DNA from 3 places in the Arthrobacter sp. LjRoot14 genome. Region 1 is predicted to be linked to each of the others. Evidence: riboswitches for the same ligand, from Rfam matches in the RefSeq annotation. Region 1 holds a riboswitch; each other region holds the start of a gene.

What was found. Region 1 has a riboswitch for cyclic di-AMP ahead of ACSQ12_RS03505 (hypothetical protein). Riboswitches for the same ligand answer to the same signal wherever they lie in the genome.
Region 2: linked by a shared signal. The riboswitch ahead of ACSQ12_RS12155 (NlpC/P60 family protein) and the one ahead of ACSQ12_RS03505 (hypothetical protein) in region 1 are both predicted to bind cyclic di-AMP.
Region 3: linked by a shared signal. The riboswitch ahead of ACSQ12_RS04215 (C40 family peptidase) and the one ahead of ACSQ12_RS03505 (hypothetical protein) in region 1 are both predicted to bind cyclic di-AMP.

The regions. Positions count from the first base shown of each region.
Region 1 is NZ_CAXURL020000001.1:731,171-734,438, forward strand. It holds gene ACSQ12_RS03500 (hypothetical protein) at 1-380, opposite strand, end outside; gene ACSQ12_RS03505 (hypothetical protein) at 615-1,391, opposite strand; cyclic di-AMP (ydaO/yuaA leader) riboswitch at 1,391-1,565, opposite strand; gene ACSQ12_RS03510 (HAMP domain-containing sensor histidine kinase) at 1,715-3,247, opposite strand; gene ACSQ12_RS03515 (response regulator transcription factor) at 3,251-3,268, opposite strand, start outside.
Region 2 is NZ_CAXURL020000001.1:2,714,911-2,718,178, forward strand. It holds gene ACSQ12_RS12150 (hypothetical protein) at 1-312, shown strand, start outside; gene ACSQ12_RS12155 (NlpC/P60 family protein) at 428-1,192, opposite strand; cyclic di-AMP (ydaO/yuaA leader) riboswitch at 1,196-1,390, opposite strand; gene ACSQ12_RS12160 (polysaccharide deacetylase family protein) at 1,620-3,128, shown strand; gene ACSQ12_RS12165 (hypothetical protein) at 3,155-3,268, shown strand, end outside.
Region 3 is NZ_CAXURL020000001.1:891,404-894,671, reverse strand. It holds gene ACSQ12_RS04225 (HNH endonuclease) at 1-144, opposite strand, end outside; gene ACSQ12_RS04220 (NlpC/P60 family protein) at 370-1,134, opposite strand; gene ACSQ12_RS04215 (C40 family peptidase) at 1,274-1,858, opposite strand; cyclic di-AMP (ydaO/yuaA leader) riboswitch at 2,019-2,196, opposite strand; gene ACSQ12_RS04210 (M23 family metallopeptidase) at 2,326-3,147, opposite strand; cyclic di-AMP (ydaO/yuaA leader) riboswitch at 3,151-3,268, opposite strand, start outside.

The DNA of each region.
Region 1 (3,268 bases):
AAGTTGACATTACCCCGTGTGAGGAATAGTCCGTCAGGAGACGGGAGCTGAAGGAGGTTATTGCCCGTAGCCTTCACCTCGACCACGTTCTCGCTCGGGAACGAAAAGAATAGGACGCCCGTGATGACGTAACTGGCGGTCTTTCCGTCTGGCCCCGTCAGCGTTATCTTCAGCCCCGGGGAAGTGCTGATGATGTCCCCGGAGGGAGTCGTGATGTTCTTGGCCTTGCCGGTGACTTCACCGGTGACAGGAAATCCACAGCTCGTGAAGGTGGCGGGTCCGTCCACGGTGATCGGCGGGCCCGAAGGGGCGGCGGAGGCCGGGGCGGCGGCCGCGAAGATTGAGGCCAGGACGGCCGTCGAAACTAACCATTTTTTCATTGTTGTGCTCCCTGCATCTTGATGACGGCGCTGGGCCGGCAGCCGCTGGGAAGACGATTGAAAGCGGCGGCGACCCAGAGTCACTCCTCGACCTTGTGAAAACCTTGTGGCCCCGTAACGGAGAGAAGGTCCCGTCCAAGAAGAAGCAACACGCCAACACGGCCGGAGGCCCCGAATCCAAACATGGATTCGGGGCCTCCGGTGTTGCGAACCACGATGGCTGCGGGTGCCGGTTTAGTACCAGTTGTTGGCGTAGTGGAAGTCCAGGGCGCCGCAAGGGGAGCCGTACCGTTCCTTCACGTAATTCAGGCCCCAGTTGATCTGGGTGCGGAAGTTGGTCAGATAGTCGGACCCGGCGCTGGCCATCTTTTCCGCCGGCAGCGACTGGACAATGCCGTACGCGCCACTGCTGGCGTTCGTGGCAGTGGTCTTCCAATCCGATTCCTTGGTCCAGAGCGTGGTGAGGCACTGCATCTGGTCAGCCGCCCAGCCGTACGTTCCGAGCTGCGAGGCGGCATACGCCTGGGCAGCTGCGGGATCGTCAACAGCTACGGGCGGCGCCGGGGCAGGAGCCGGTTCGGGGGCCGCAGCGGGTGCGGGAGCGGCGGCGGCTGCAGGCGCTTCCGGTGCCTTCTCCTCCGACGGCTTCTCCCCGGACGACTGCGCGTTCACGCTGACAGAGGACGGAGCGGGCATGGCGGAAACGAGGATTTTTTCGAACGCGAGCTTCGATTCGGCGTCGGCAGTGGTTGCGGCACTCCCAGCGCCCGTTGCCGATGTTGCCGGGGCGGCGGGTTCGGAAGCCTGGCCGGCGGCGCCGACGCCAATCAGCACCGCGCAGGCGGTGGTTACTACTGCGGCCCGGCGGCCGGAGCCCTGCAGACTGGCCGCGAACCGGGACAGCGGGGACGTCTTGGCGGCTGGTTCGGCGCGGTGGCGTGAGCGGTGCGCAGGCGCTGCGGACGTGCGGGAAGCGGGCTCAGGACGTACTTCTGGCGTGGATTTAGTCATGGTTGCCTCTCGATGCCGGCGGAGTTAGCTGTCGGGTTCGGATGAGGTCATCCGGCCGCACGGAACTTCACGTGTCGGCTTCACCCCAAGGGCGGCAATGCAGAATGCCCGGAGACCTGGGTCCCCCGCCTCTGCCTGATCATGAGGAAATCCGGGTAGCGGCAGAGTTTGGCGTCCATCCGGATATGCGGCCGGAACGGTGGCCGCACTCCAAAAACGGTACAGGAGTCTCGCGCTTAAGTCACATTTCGGTAACGAGGATCACGACGGCGGCGCGTTGGCTTGCGTAACCGCCCGCACCGCACGCCGGGCTTACGGAGCAGCTACGCTTCCGGTGATTCTCCCGGGAGGCGCAGCGCAAACTCTGTGCGCCCCGGGCGGGAAGTGACCTCCACGGTTCCACCGTGCGCCTCCACAATCGACTGCACGATCGACAGCCCCAGCCCGCTCGTGCCCTCGGCAGCCGCAGCGCCCGCGCCGCCGGAAACCGACGCGGAACCTGCAGGACTGGTTCGCGCGGCATCCGCCCGGGCAAAGCGGGCGAAAACCCGGTCCACAAATTCCGGCGGGATCCCGGCACCGTTGTCCGTTACGGTCACCACAGCGCTGCCGTCGGCCGACCGCATCACTCCGGTGACCACGGTGGTGCCCGGTTCCGTGTGCTTGCGGGCATTGGAGAGCAGGTTGGCCATCACCTGGTGCAGCTGCTTGGCATCCCCGCGGACCACCACGGGCTCTTCCGGGAGCTCCAGCTGCCAGGCGCGGTCCGGTGCCATGACCTTCTCGTCGCTGACGGTTTCCACCGCAAGCTGCGTCAGGTCCACATCGCTGATCTTGAGCGGCTGGCCTTCGTCCAACCGGGCCAACAGCAGGAGGTCCTCCACCAGGGTGGTCATCCGTTCGGACTGGCTCTGCACCCTGGCCAGGGACTTCTGGCCGTCCGGGGTGAAGTCCTCGGTCATCCGCATGAGTTCCGTGTAGCCGCGGATAGCGGTGAGCGGCGTGCGCAGCTCGTGCGAGGCATCGGCCACGAACTGGCGCACTTTGGTTTCGCTCTGCTGCCGGGCCTCAAGCGCCTTGGAGACGTTATCCAGCATGAGGTTGAGGGCGTGCCCCACACTGCCCACTTCGGTTCCGGGATGCGCGTTCGACGGCGGCACGCGGACTGCGAGGGCCACCTCGCCGGCGTCGAGCGGCAGTTTCGAAACCTGCGTGGCGACCTCGGACAGTTGCTCGAGGGGTTTCATGGTGCGTCGGATCAGCACCGTTCCGGCAAGGCCGATCAGGACCAGGCCGCCCATCGACACGATCACCATCGTCCATACCAAAGAGTTGAGCGTGTTCTGTTTCTCGTTGAGGGGGAGCCCGGTGACAATCACGTCCCCGTATGGCGCCTCCACCGCTACCAGGCGGTAGGAGCCGGTGGACAGTGCCCGATCGACGGGCGTTCCGTCGTGCTGGAGTGCCAAAAGAACCTGGTTGTCCTCGGGGGAGAGGGACGCCACGGTGGCGTCTTTGGCGAGGAACCCGGCGCTGCTGACATTCCCGTTATCTATGCGCGCGATGAGCGTGCCGACACCTTGGCCCGGGCCGTCGAACCCGTCCTGCCTGCCGGACGGGTTGCTGGGGCGTGGCCGTCCCGCCTCGTTCGATAGCCGTGAGGCCTGCCCCAAGCGTTCATCAAGCTGCCTGGTCAGGAAGGAATCCATGGAGGCATAGCTGAACAGGCCGATCGCGCCGCAGATGGCCACAAGGAGTGCCATGGCCACGAGTACCAGCCGGGTGCGCAGGTGCCAGGTCGACGGATCAAGCCAGCGTCGGCGGTCTTTGCGGGTTTCGCCGGAGAGTGTGGGCACCGCTCAATCCGCCGGTTTGAT
Region 2 (3,268 bases), 2.0 Mb from region 1:
GCCGACGTCGAATATGAAATTCTTGGTGCCCGTGCGCGCCCTGACGTGTACGGCAAGATCGCGTTGACGTTCACGCTCAGATGCACCAACCACGGCAGGTATGACATCAACTTCTGGGACTCAGCGTTCAGGCTCGGCGCCGGCGGAGTCAGCCACTCCCCCGATTCCGGCCTGAACGAGCTGGTGGCTGGCGATTCAAGCAAAACGGGCGATGTCCGCTTCACTATCCCGGCGGACACCCGCGATGCCGTCCTGCGCATCAAGTTCGCACAGGGCGAGAGCACGGTTCCGGTCGCGATCTCCCCGCCCTGAAACCCCGGGCAGATGTCTGGCGACAGGGAAGGCCGGTGACCGGCTGCCCCCAAGGCAGCTGATCACCGGCCTGTCATCCGGTTTCCCGGCCCCTCGGGGAGAACGGGACCAGCAGCTAGGCTCCGGCGCGGACGAAGGTCACGCCGCCGGTGGCCGTCAGCCAGGACAGCGGGTGCGTGACGGTGGCGTTGACACCGTTCATGCCGCCGCTGATCACCTGTCCGTCGCCGATGTAGATGCCCACGTGGCCGGACTGGACCACCATGTCGCCGGGCTGGGGTTCCCCCACCACTGAGCCGTAGTTCATGAACTGCATGGGTCCCAGGTCGCCGACGGGAATGCCGGCGGAGCCAAGTGCCTTTTCCACCATGGCGGTGCAGTCCTGGGTGATGCCGAGTTGCGCGTAGGCGGCAGAAACCATGGCGGCGTTGACACCGCCGGCCGCCGGGGCAGGAGCCGGAGCCGGCGCAGCTGCCTGGACCTGGACGGAAACGGCAGGAGCCGCCGGCGCGGCAACCGGTGCCGGCGCTGCAGCAGGGGCCACCGCTTCTGCCGGGGCGGGCTCTTCAACCGGCACTTCCACTGGAGCGGGGGTGGTGCTGACGTCCGGCCGCTCGAAGCTGATCCTGACGTGGGAGTCCGCGCTGAGCGGGGCACCCACCTGGGCCTTGGCGTCGAGGCCGGATGCCGGTGCCGAATCGCGTTCCGCGGGAGCCTCGGCGGCCTGCGCAGCCATCCCGCTGGACAGGACCAGGCCAGAAGCCGCCGCAATCGCCGCGGCCTGGCGGCCAACCTTGCTTCTGCCGCGGGCCGTTGTGACGCCGGAGCGTCCTGCGGGCGCTGTTGACGGATGGTGAGCGGGCAGTTTGCGTGAAGACATGAAGTAACCTCTCCCGATGCCTGCGAGGTTAGCTGTCGGATTCGGATGGGAGACACCCGGCCGCAGTTGCCGTCCGCTCAGCAGACGGCTTGCGGCTTCACCCCGAAGACCTGCACAACAATCCTGCAGGCCAAAAGTGGTTTCCCCGTCCCTGCCGGATGGTTTCGATCGGATCCCGGGCCGCGGCAGGGTTAGGCAATCCGCCCGGGAGTGCCCGTATCGGAGATAACCGGCACTGTCCCACCGTACGCGCGCCCCTCGGCCGATGTCACATTCGGATAACGCACTGCCGAACCAAGCGCGGAATGCAGGTAGCTGCGGTGTACTCGGGTACTGCGTTAATCAAAGTCGAGTGTTTTGCCTTGACGCCACGAGGCGTAGTCTACGTGCATGTTCTTGCGGGGGGACTCACACGCTTGGAGGCATCATGCGTTGGTCCAATCAGCCTGTCCGCAAGCCCGCGCGTCACGTGGCGGATCCCCCTGAACCTTTGGCCGGAGGCCCGCACGGCAGGCGCTGGGTTGCAATCCTGGGTGCGCTGCTGCTTGCTGTCAGCACAGTGGCGGGCGTGGCCGGCACTTCGAAGGCCGCGGGGCCGACCATCGTCAGCCTGACGTTCGACGACGGACTCGGCAGCCAGTTGGCCGCAGCGCAGGAGCTGAAAGCCCACGGGCTGGTGGGAACTTTCTTCATCACCACGTCCTTTGTGGGCCAGTCCGGGTTCCTCACCCAGGCAAACCTGAACACTCTCGTGGCCGACGGCAACGAGATCGGCGGCCACAGCGTGACCCACCCGGACATGACAACGCTCAGCGCAGCGGCCGCCAGTGCGGAGGCCTGCAACAGCAAGTCCACCCTCGAAGGCTGGGGCTTCACCGTCCGGAACTTCGCCTACCCCTTCGCGGCGGTGAACCAGACAGCCCAGAACGCAGTCAGCGGCTGCGGGTACAGCAGTTCCCGGGGCCTCGGCGACATCCGCTCTCCCGCCAGCTGCGCCGACTGCCCTGTCGCCGAAACGCTCCCGCCGCAGGAACCCATGGTCACCAAGGCTCCGGACCAGGTGGCCGCCACATGGACCCTGGCGGACCTGCAGGCGACGGTCACGAACGCCGAGACAACCGGCGGCTGGCTGCAGCTGACGTTCCACGAAATTGCGAACGGAACTGATCCGTCACTGTCCATCAGCCCCGCGCTGTTCAAAGAGTTCGTCACGTGGCTGGCCGCGCGGACAGCAAACGGTACGACGTCGGTCCGCACAGTGGCGCAGGCATTGGGCCAGTCCCCCGTAACGTCACCGCCCCCCTCACCGTCGCCTTCACCTTCACCATCGCCGTCCCCGTCGCCGTCGCCGTCGGGCTCGTTTACGGACGTTCCCGCGAACTCGCAGTTCTACACCGAAATCAGCTGGCTCGCCTCGCAAGGGATTTCCACCGGCTGGGTTGAAGCCAACGGCACCAGCACGTATCGTCCGGCGCTCGCCGTCAACCGCGACGCCATGGCCGCCTTTATGTACCGGCTCGCCGGGAGTCCGGCCTACACACCGCCCAGCACCTCCCCGTTCATCGATGTGACACCGCAGACGCAGTTCTACAAGGAAATCGCCTGGCTCGCGTCGAAGGGCATTTCCACCGGCTGGGACGAAGGAAACGGCGCCAAATCGTACCGGCCGCTGCAGGCCGTGAACCGCGATGCGATGGCAGCCTTCATGTACCGCTTTGCCGGCAGCCCTGCCTACAACGCACCGGGCGGCTCCCCCTTCACTGACGTGGTCCCGCAGACGCAGTTCTACAAGGAAATCAACTGGCTCGCGTCGATGAACATCTCCACCGGCTGGGACGAAGGGAACGGCACCAGGACCTTCCGTCCCGTCCAGCCCGTGCACAGGGATGCCATGGCAGCCTTCATGTACCGCTACAACAACGCCTTCCCTGCGTAAGTGCCCGCATGAAGCGGAATACGTAGGTGAAAAACTATTGCGTGGCCATCTGCCAGCTGAGCGATCAGCCGCCGGAGGATTTCGACGTCAACACGGAGCTCTTGATCCTCGAGGGCAAGGAACTGCATGTGGCGACGTGG
Region 3 (3,268 bases), 160 kb from region 1:
GCCCAGGATCTCCTGCGGCCCGACGACAGGATCGTCGCCCTCGGCCACTACGCTAGCTTTTCCGGTCAGCACAAGAACCAGCGCCCGGCGGAAGGTTACAACCGCCAGCGGTTCATATCCAGCATTAAGAACGAGAGTGCGCATGCACATACCTCTTCACGGCCGCGCCCGTCAGGGGCTCGAGGGCCGGCTGCCCTCTGCTTGTCCGGGCGCTATGGATCGACAACACAAGAGTAAACACTCAAGTGGCCGATCACCGAATCGGGCCCTTACCATACACTCCGTGTCGGCAAAAATTCACCTGCCGGAAACGCAGAAGAACCCCCGCCCGGAGGCAGGGGTTCTTCCGGCAAACGTTAGCTGGAGGCTTTAGCCGCCAACGCGGATGAAGACCGGGCCGGAGCCGACGTTGACGCTGAACAGGGAAGTGGTTCCGCCGTTCCAGCCACCGTGCACGGCCTGGCCGTTGCCGACGTATACAGCGATGTGGGCCATGCCCATGCCGCCGTTCTCGTAGTAGGCGAGGTCGCCCGGCTGTGCCTCGGCTGCACTCACGGTACGGCCCAAGGAAAGGTAACCGGCCGGCCAGCCGTGGTAGTTGATGCCTACGGCCGCAAGCGCGTTGGTGGCAAGGGCGGTGCAGTCCTGGGCAACGCCGAGCTGGGCGTACGCCGCAGCTGCGATCGAAGCGCCGTTTCCGCTGGCAGCGGCGGGGGCCGCAGGGGCAGCCGGAGCCGCCGGGGCGGACACAGTCTCTGCAACGGCAGCCGGAGCGGCCGCGGGAGCAGCTTCCTGAACCTCAACAACCGGCTTGGGAGCCTCAACGACCGGAGCCGGGGAGGTGGAAACAGCCGGCTTCTCGAAGGAGATGGCGATGCTGGATGCAGCCGAGATGTTGGCCGGAGCGGAAGACTGGACTTCCAGGGTGGAAGCAGAGGTTGCTTCGCGCTGAACATTGGTGTCGGCAGCGTTGGCTGCGATACCGCTCGTCAGGACCAGACCGGAGGCAGCAGCGATAACCGCAGCCTGACGGCCCATGCCACCGGCGTTGTCGCCGACGGCCTTGGCAATGACAGCAAGCGAGTTGGTCTTTGTAACCTCGGCGCGATGCCGTGCGATGGCACGAGTAGTCATTAGTTCTCTCTTTCGTTTTCCTCAGACTGCATGGCAGGCCGCGGTTTTTGGACGCTCCGGCATCTTGGGGGTAAGCCGGAACGGCCCGAACAGGGTTTTTAGCGAAGAACGCGCGCTTCAGCGATGGGAAGCGCGTGTGTTAGCGAAGCGTGTAGAACGCAGAGGTGCCCGTGGCGGACACAGCGTGCAGGAGAGTGCCCTGCGAGGGGTTGAGCGCGCTGATCATCATGCCGTTGCCGACGTAGATGCCAACGTGGGCGCCGCCGTTTTGCATGACAAGATCGCCCGGCGCCGGGGTGGCGGTAGGCGTCATGGCTGTCCATGCGTTGGTGCGGGGGATGCTGATGCCGGCCTGTGCGTATACCCACTGCGTGAAGCCTGAGCAGTCCCAACCGCTGGGAGTGGTACCGCCCCAGACGTATGGGCTGCCGATACCGGTGTAAGCGATGGCAGCGAGGCCCGATGCTGCTGCGGAAGATGCGGCGTCAGCAAGCTTGCTTGCCTTGGCCTCTCCGTCAGCCTCAGTGGAGGTCTCGCTGGCGTCCGTACCGGTGGACTGTGCCCGAACGGTTTCAACCTTGGGCGCTGCCTTCGTGGTCACTGCCGGACGCTCGAAGGAAACAGTCGCTGTCGGTTCTGCAGTTACGGTCAGCTGGGCCGACTGTGAGCCGGACTCCGTCGAAGCGGAAACGCCCAGGTTGGTATCGGCGGCATTTGCCGGCATCCCAACACTAAGGATCAGTCCGGAAGCAGCTGCGATAACAGCCGCCTGGCGACCTACGGTCCCGGCGTTGGCAGTAACAGCCCTGGACACGGAGTTCAACGGGTTCGTACGAACCGTTTGCGCGCGGTGGCGCGCAGAATTGTGACGTGTAGACACGAAGGTAGCCTCTCCCAATGCCTACGAGGTGAGCTGTCGGATTCGGATGGGAGTCACCCGGCCGCTCGGCTTCCTGGGAAGCGTTGCGACTTAACCCCAAGGTCTTCTTGCGAAGACCAAAATTGGTTCCCCCGCCTCTGCCAGACGATGTAATGCGAACGGACCTTGAGCGGTGGCAGAGTTAGGCAATCCACTCAAGAGCGCCAACTTCGGAAAACTTGGCGTGCTCTAAACGGTACAGGAATTCCGAACGAATGTCACATTCAGGTCACGGCATGTCACAGGAATGCGAGAGCGGGCGATCGTTTGGATCAGAGCCAGCCGAGCGGATCGACGACTTCGCCGTTGACCATCACTTCAAAGTGCAGGTGGCAGCCGGTGGAGGCACCGGTGGTCCCGCTGAGCGCCACCACGTCGCCGCGGTTGACCTTCTGGCCAACCTGGACACTGGACGACGAGAGGTGGTTGTACGTGGTTTCCAGGCCGTTGCCGTGGTCAATCACCACACGGTTGCCACCGCCGTAGGGGTGCCAGCCGGAGAAGGTTACGGTTCCGCTGGCGGCGGCGAATACGCTTGTGCCGCACTGGGCCGCGTAGTCCTGGCCACGGTGGAACTCGCCGGCTCCGCCCGTGATCGGGCTAACCCGGAAACCGAAAGGTGATGCGGTGACCATCTGTTCCAGCGGCGCACCCAGGCTGCCGGTGGATGCCGCGCGGGTGATGGTTCCGGCTGACTGCGCGCTCAGCAACTGCTTGAGCTTGCCGTCCGGATCCCCCTTGGTGGCTACGGCGGTCCGGTTGAAGTCGATCTTGGCGCTGGCGGCAGCGGAGACCTCCGGCTGCGCCGCGACTGATGCGGCGGCGGTGGATCCCGTGTCTGACGTGGCGACCATGGGGCCGGTTGACGGTACGGTCACGGTAAGGACCAGTCCGGTGGCGGCCAGCGCGATGCCCGCCTTCTGACCCACGCCGCTCGCCGAGGCGAAGTCCGTAACCTGGCTGAACAGGCCCCGGCGCCGGCGCGCATCACGGTGTGCGTCGCGCGGCCTGACCGTCATTACGGCTTCGGCCACGGGGTACTCCGAAGCGGGACCTGTCGCCCTGCGGCGGCCCCTGACGGTCTGCGTGGTCAAGAATTATCCTCTCTGGAAAGCCTGCGGAGTTAGCTGTCGGATTCGGGTCAGAGAGATCAAAGACCCGGTCCGCCAATGCAAGGCATCCGACACAGGGGTATCCCAAAGGAATCCTTCGTCG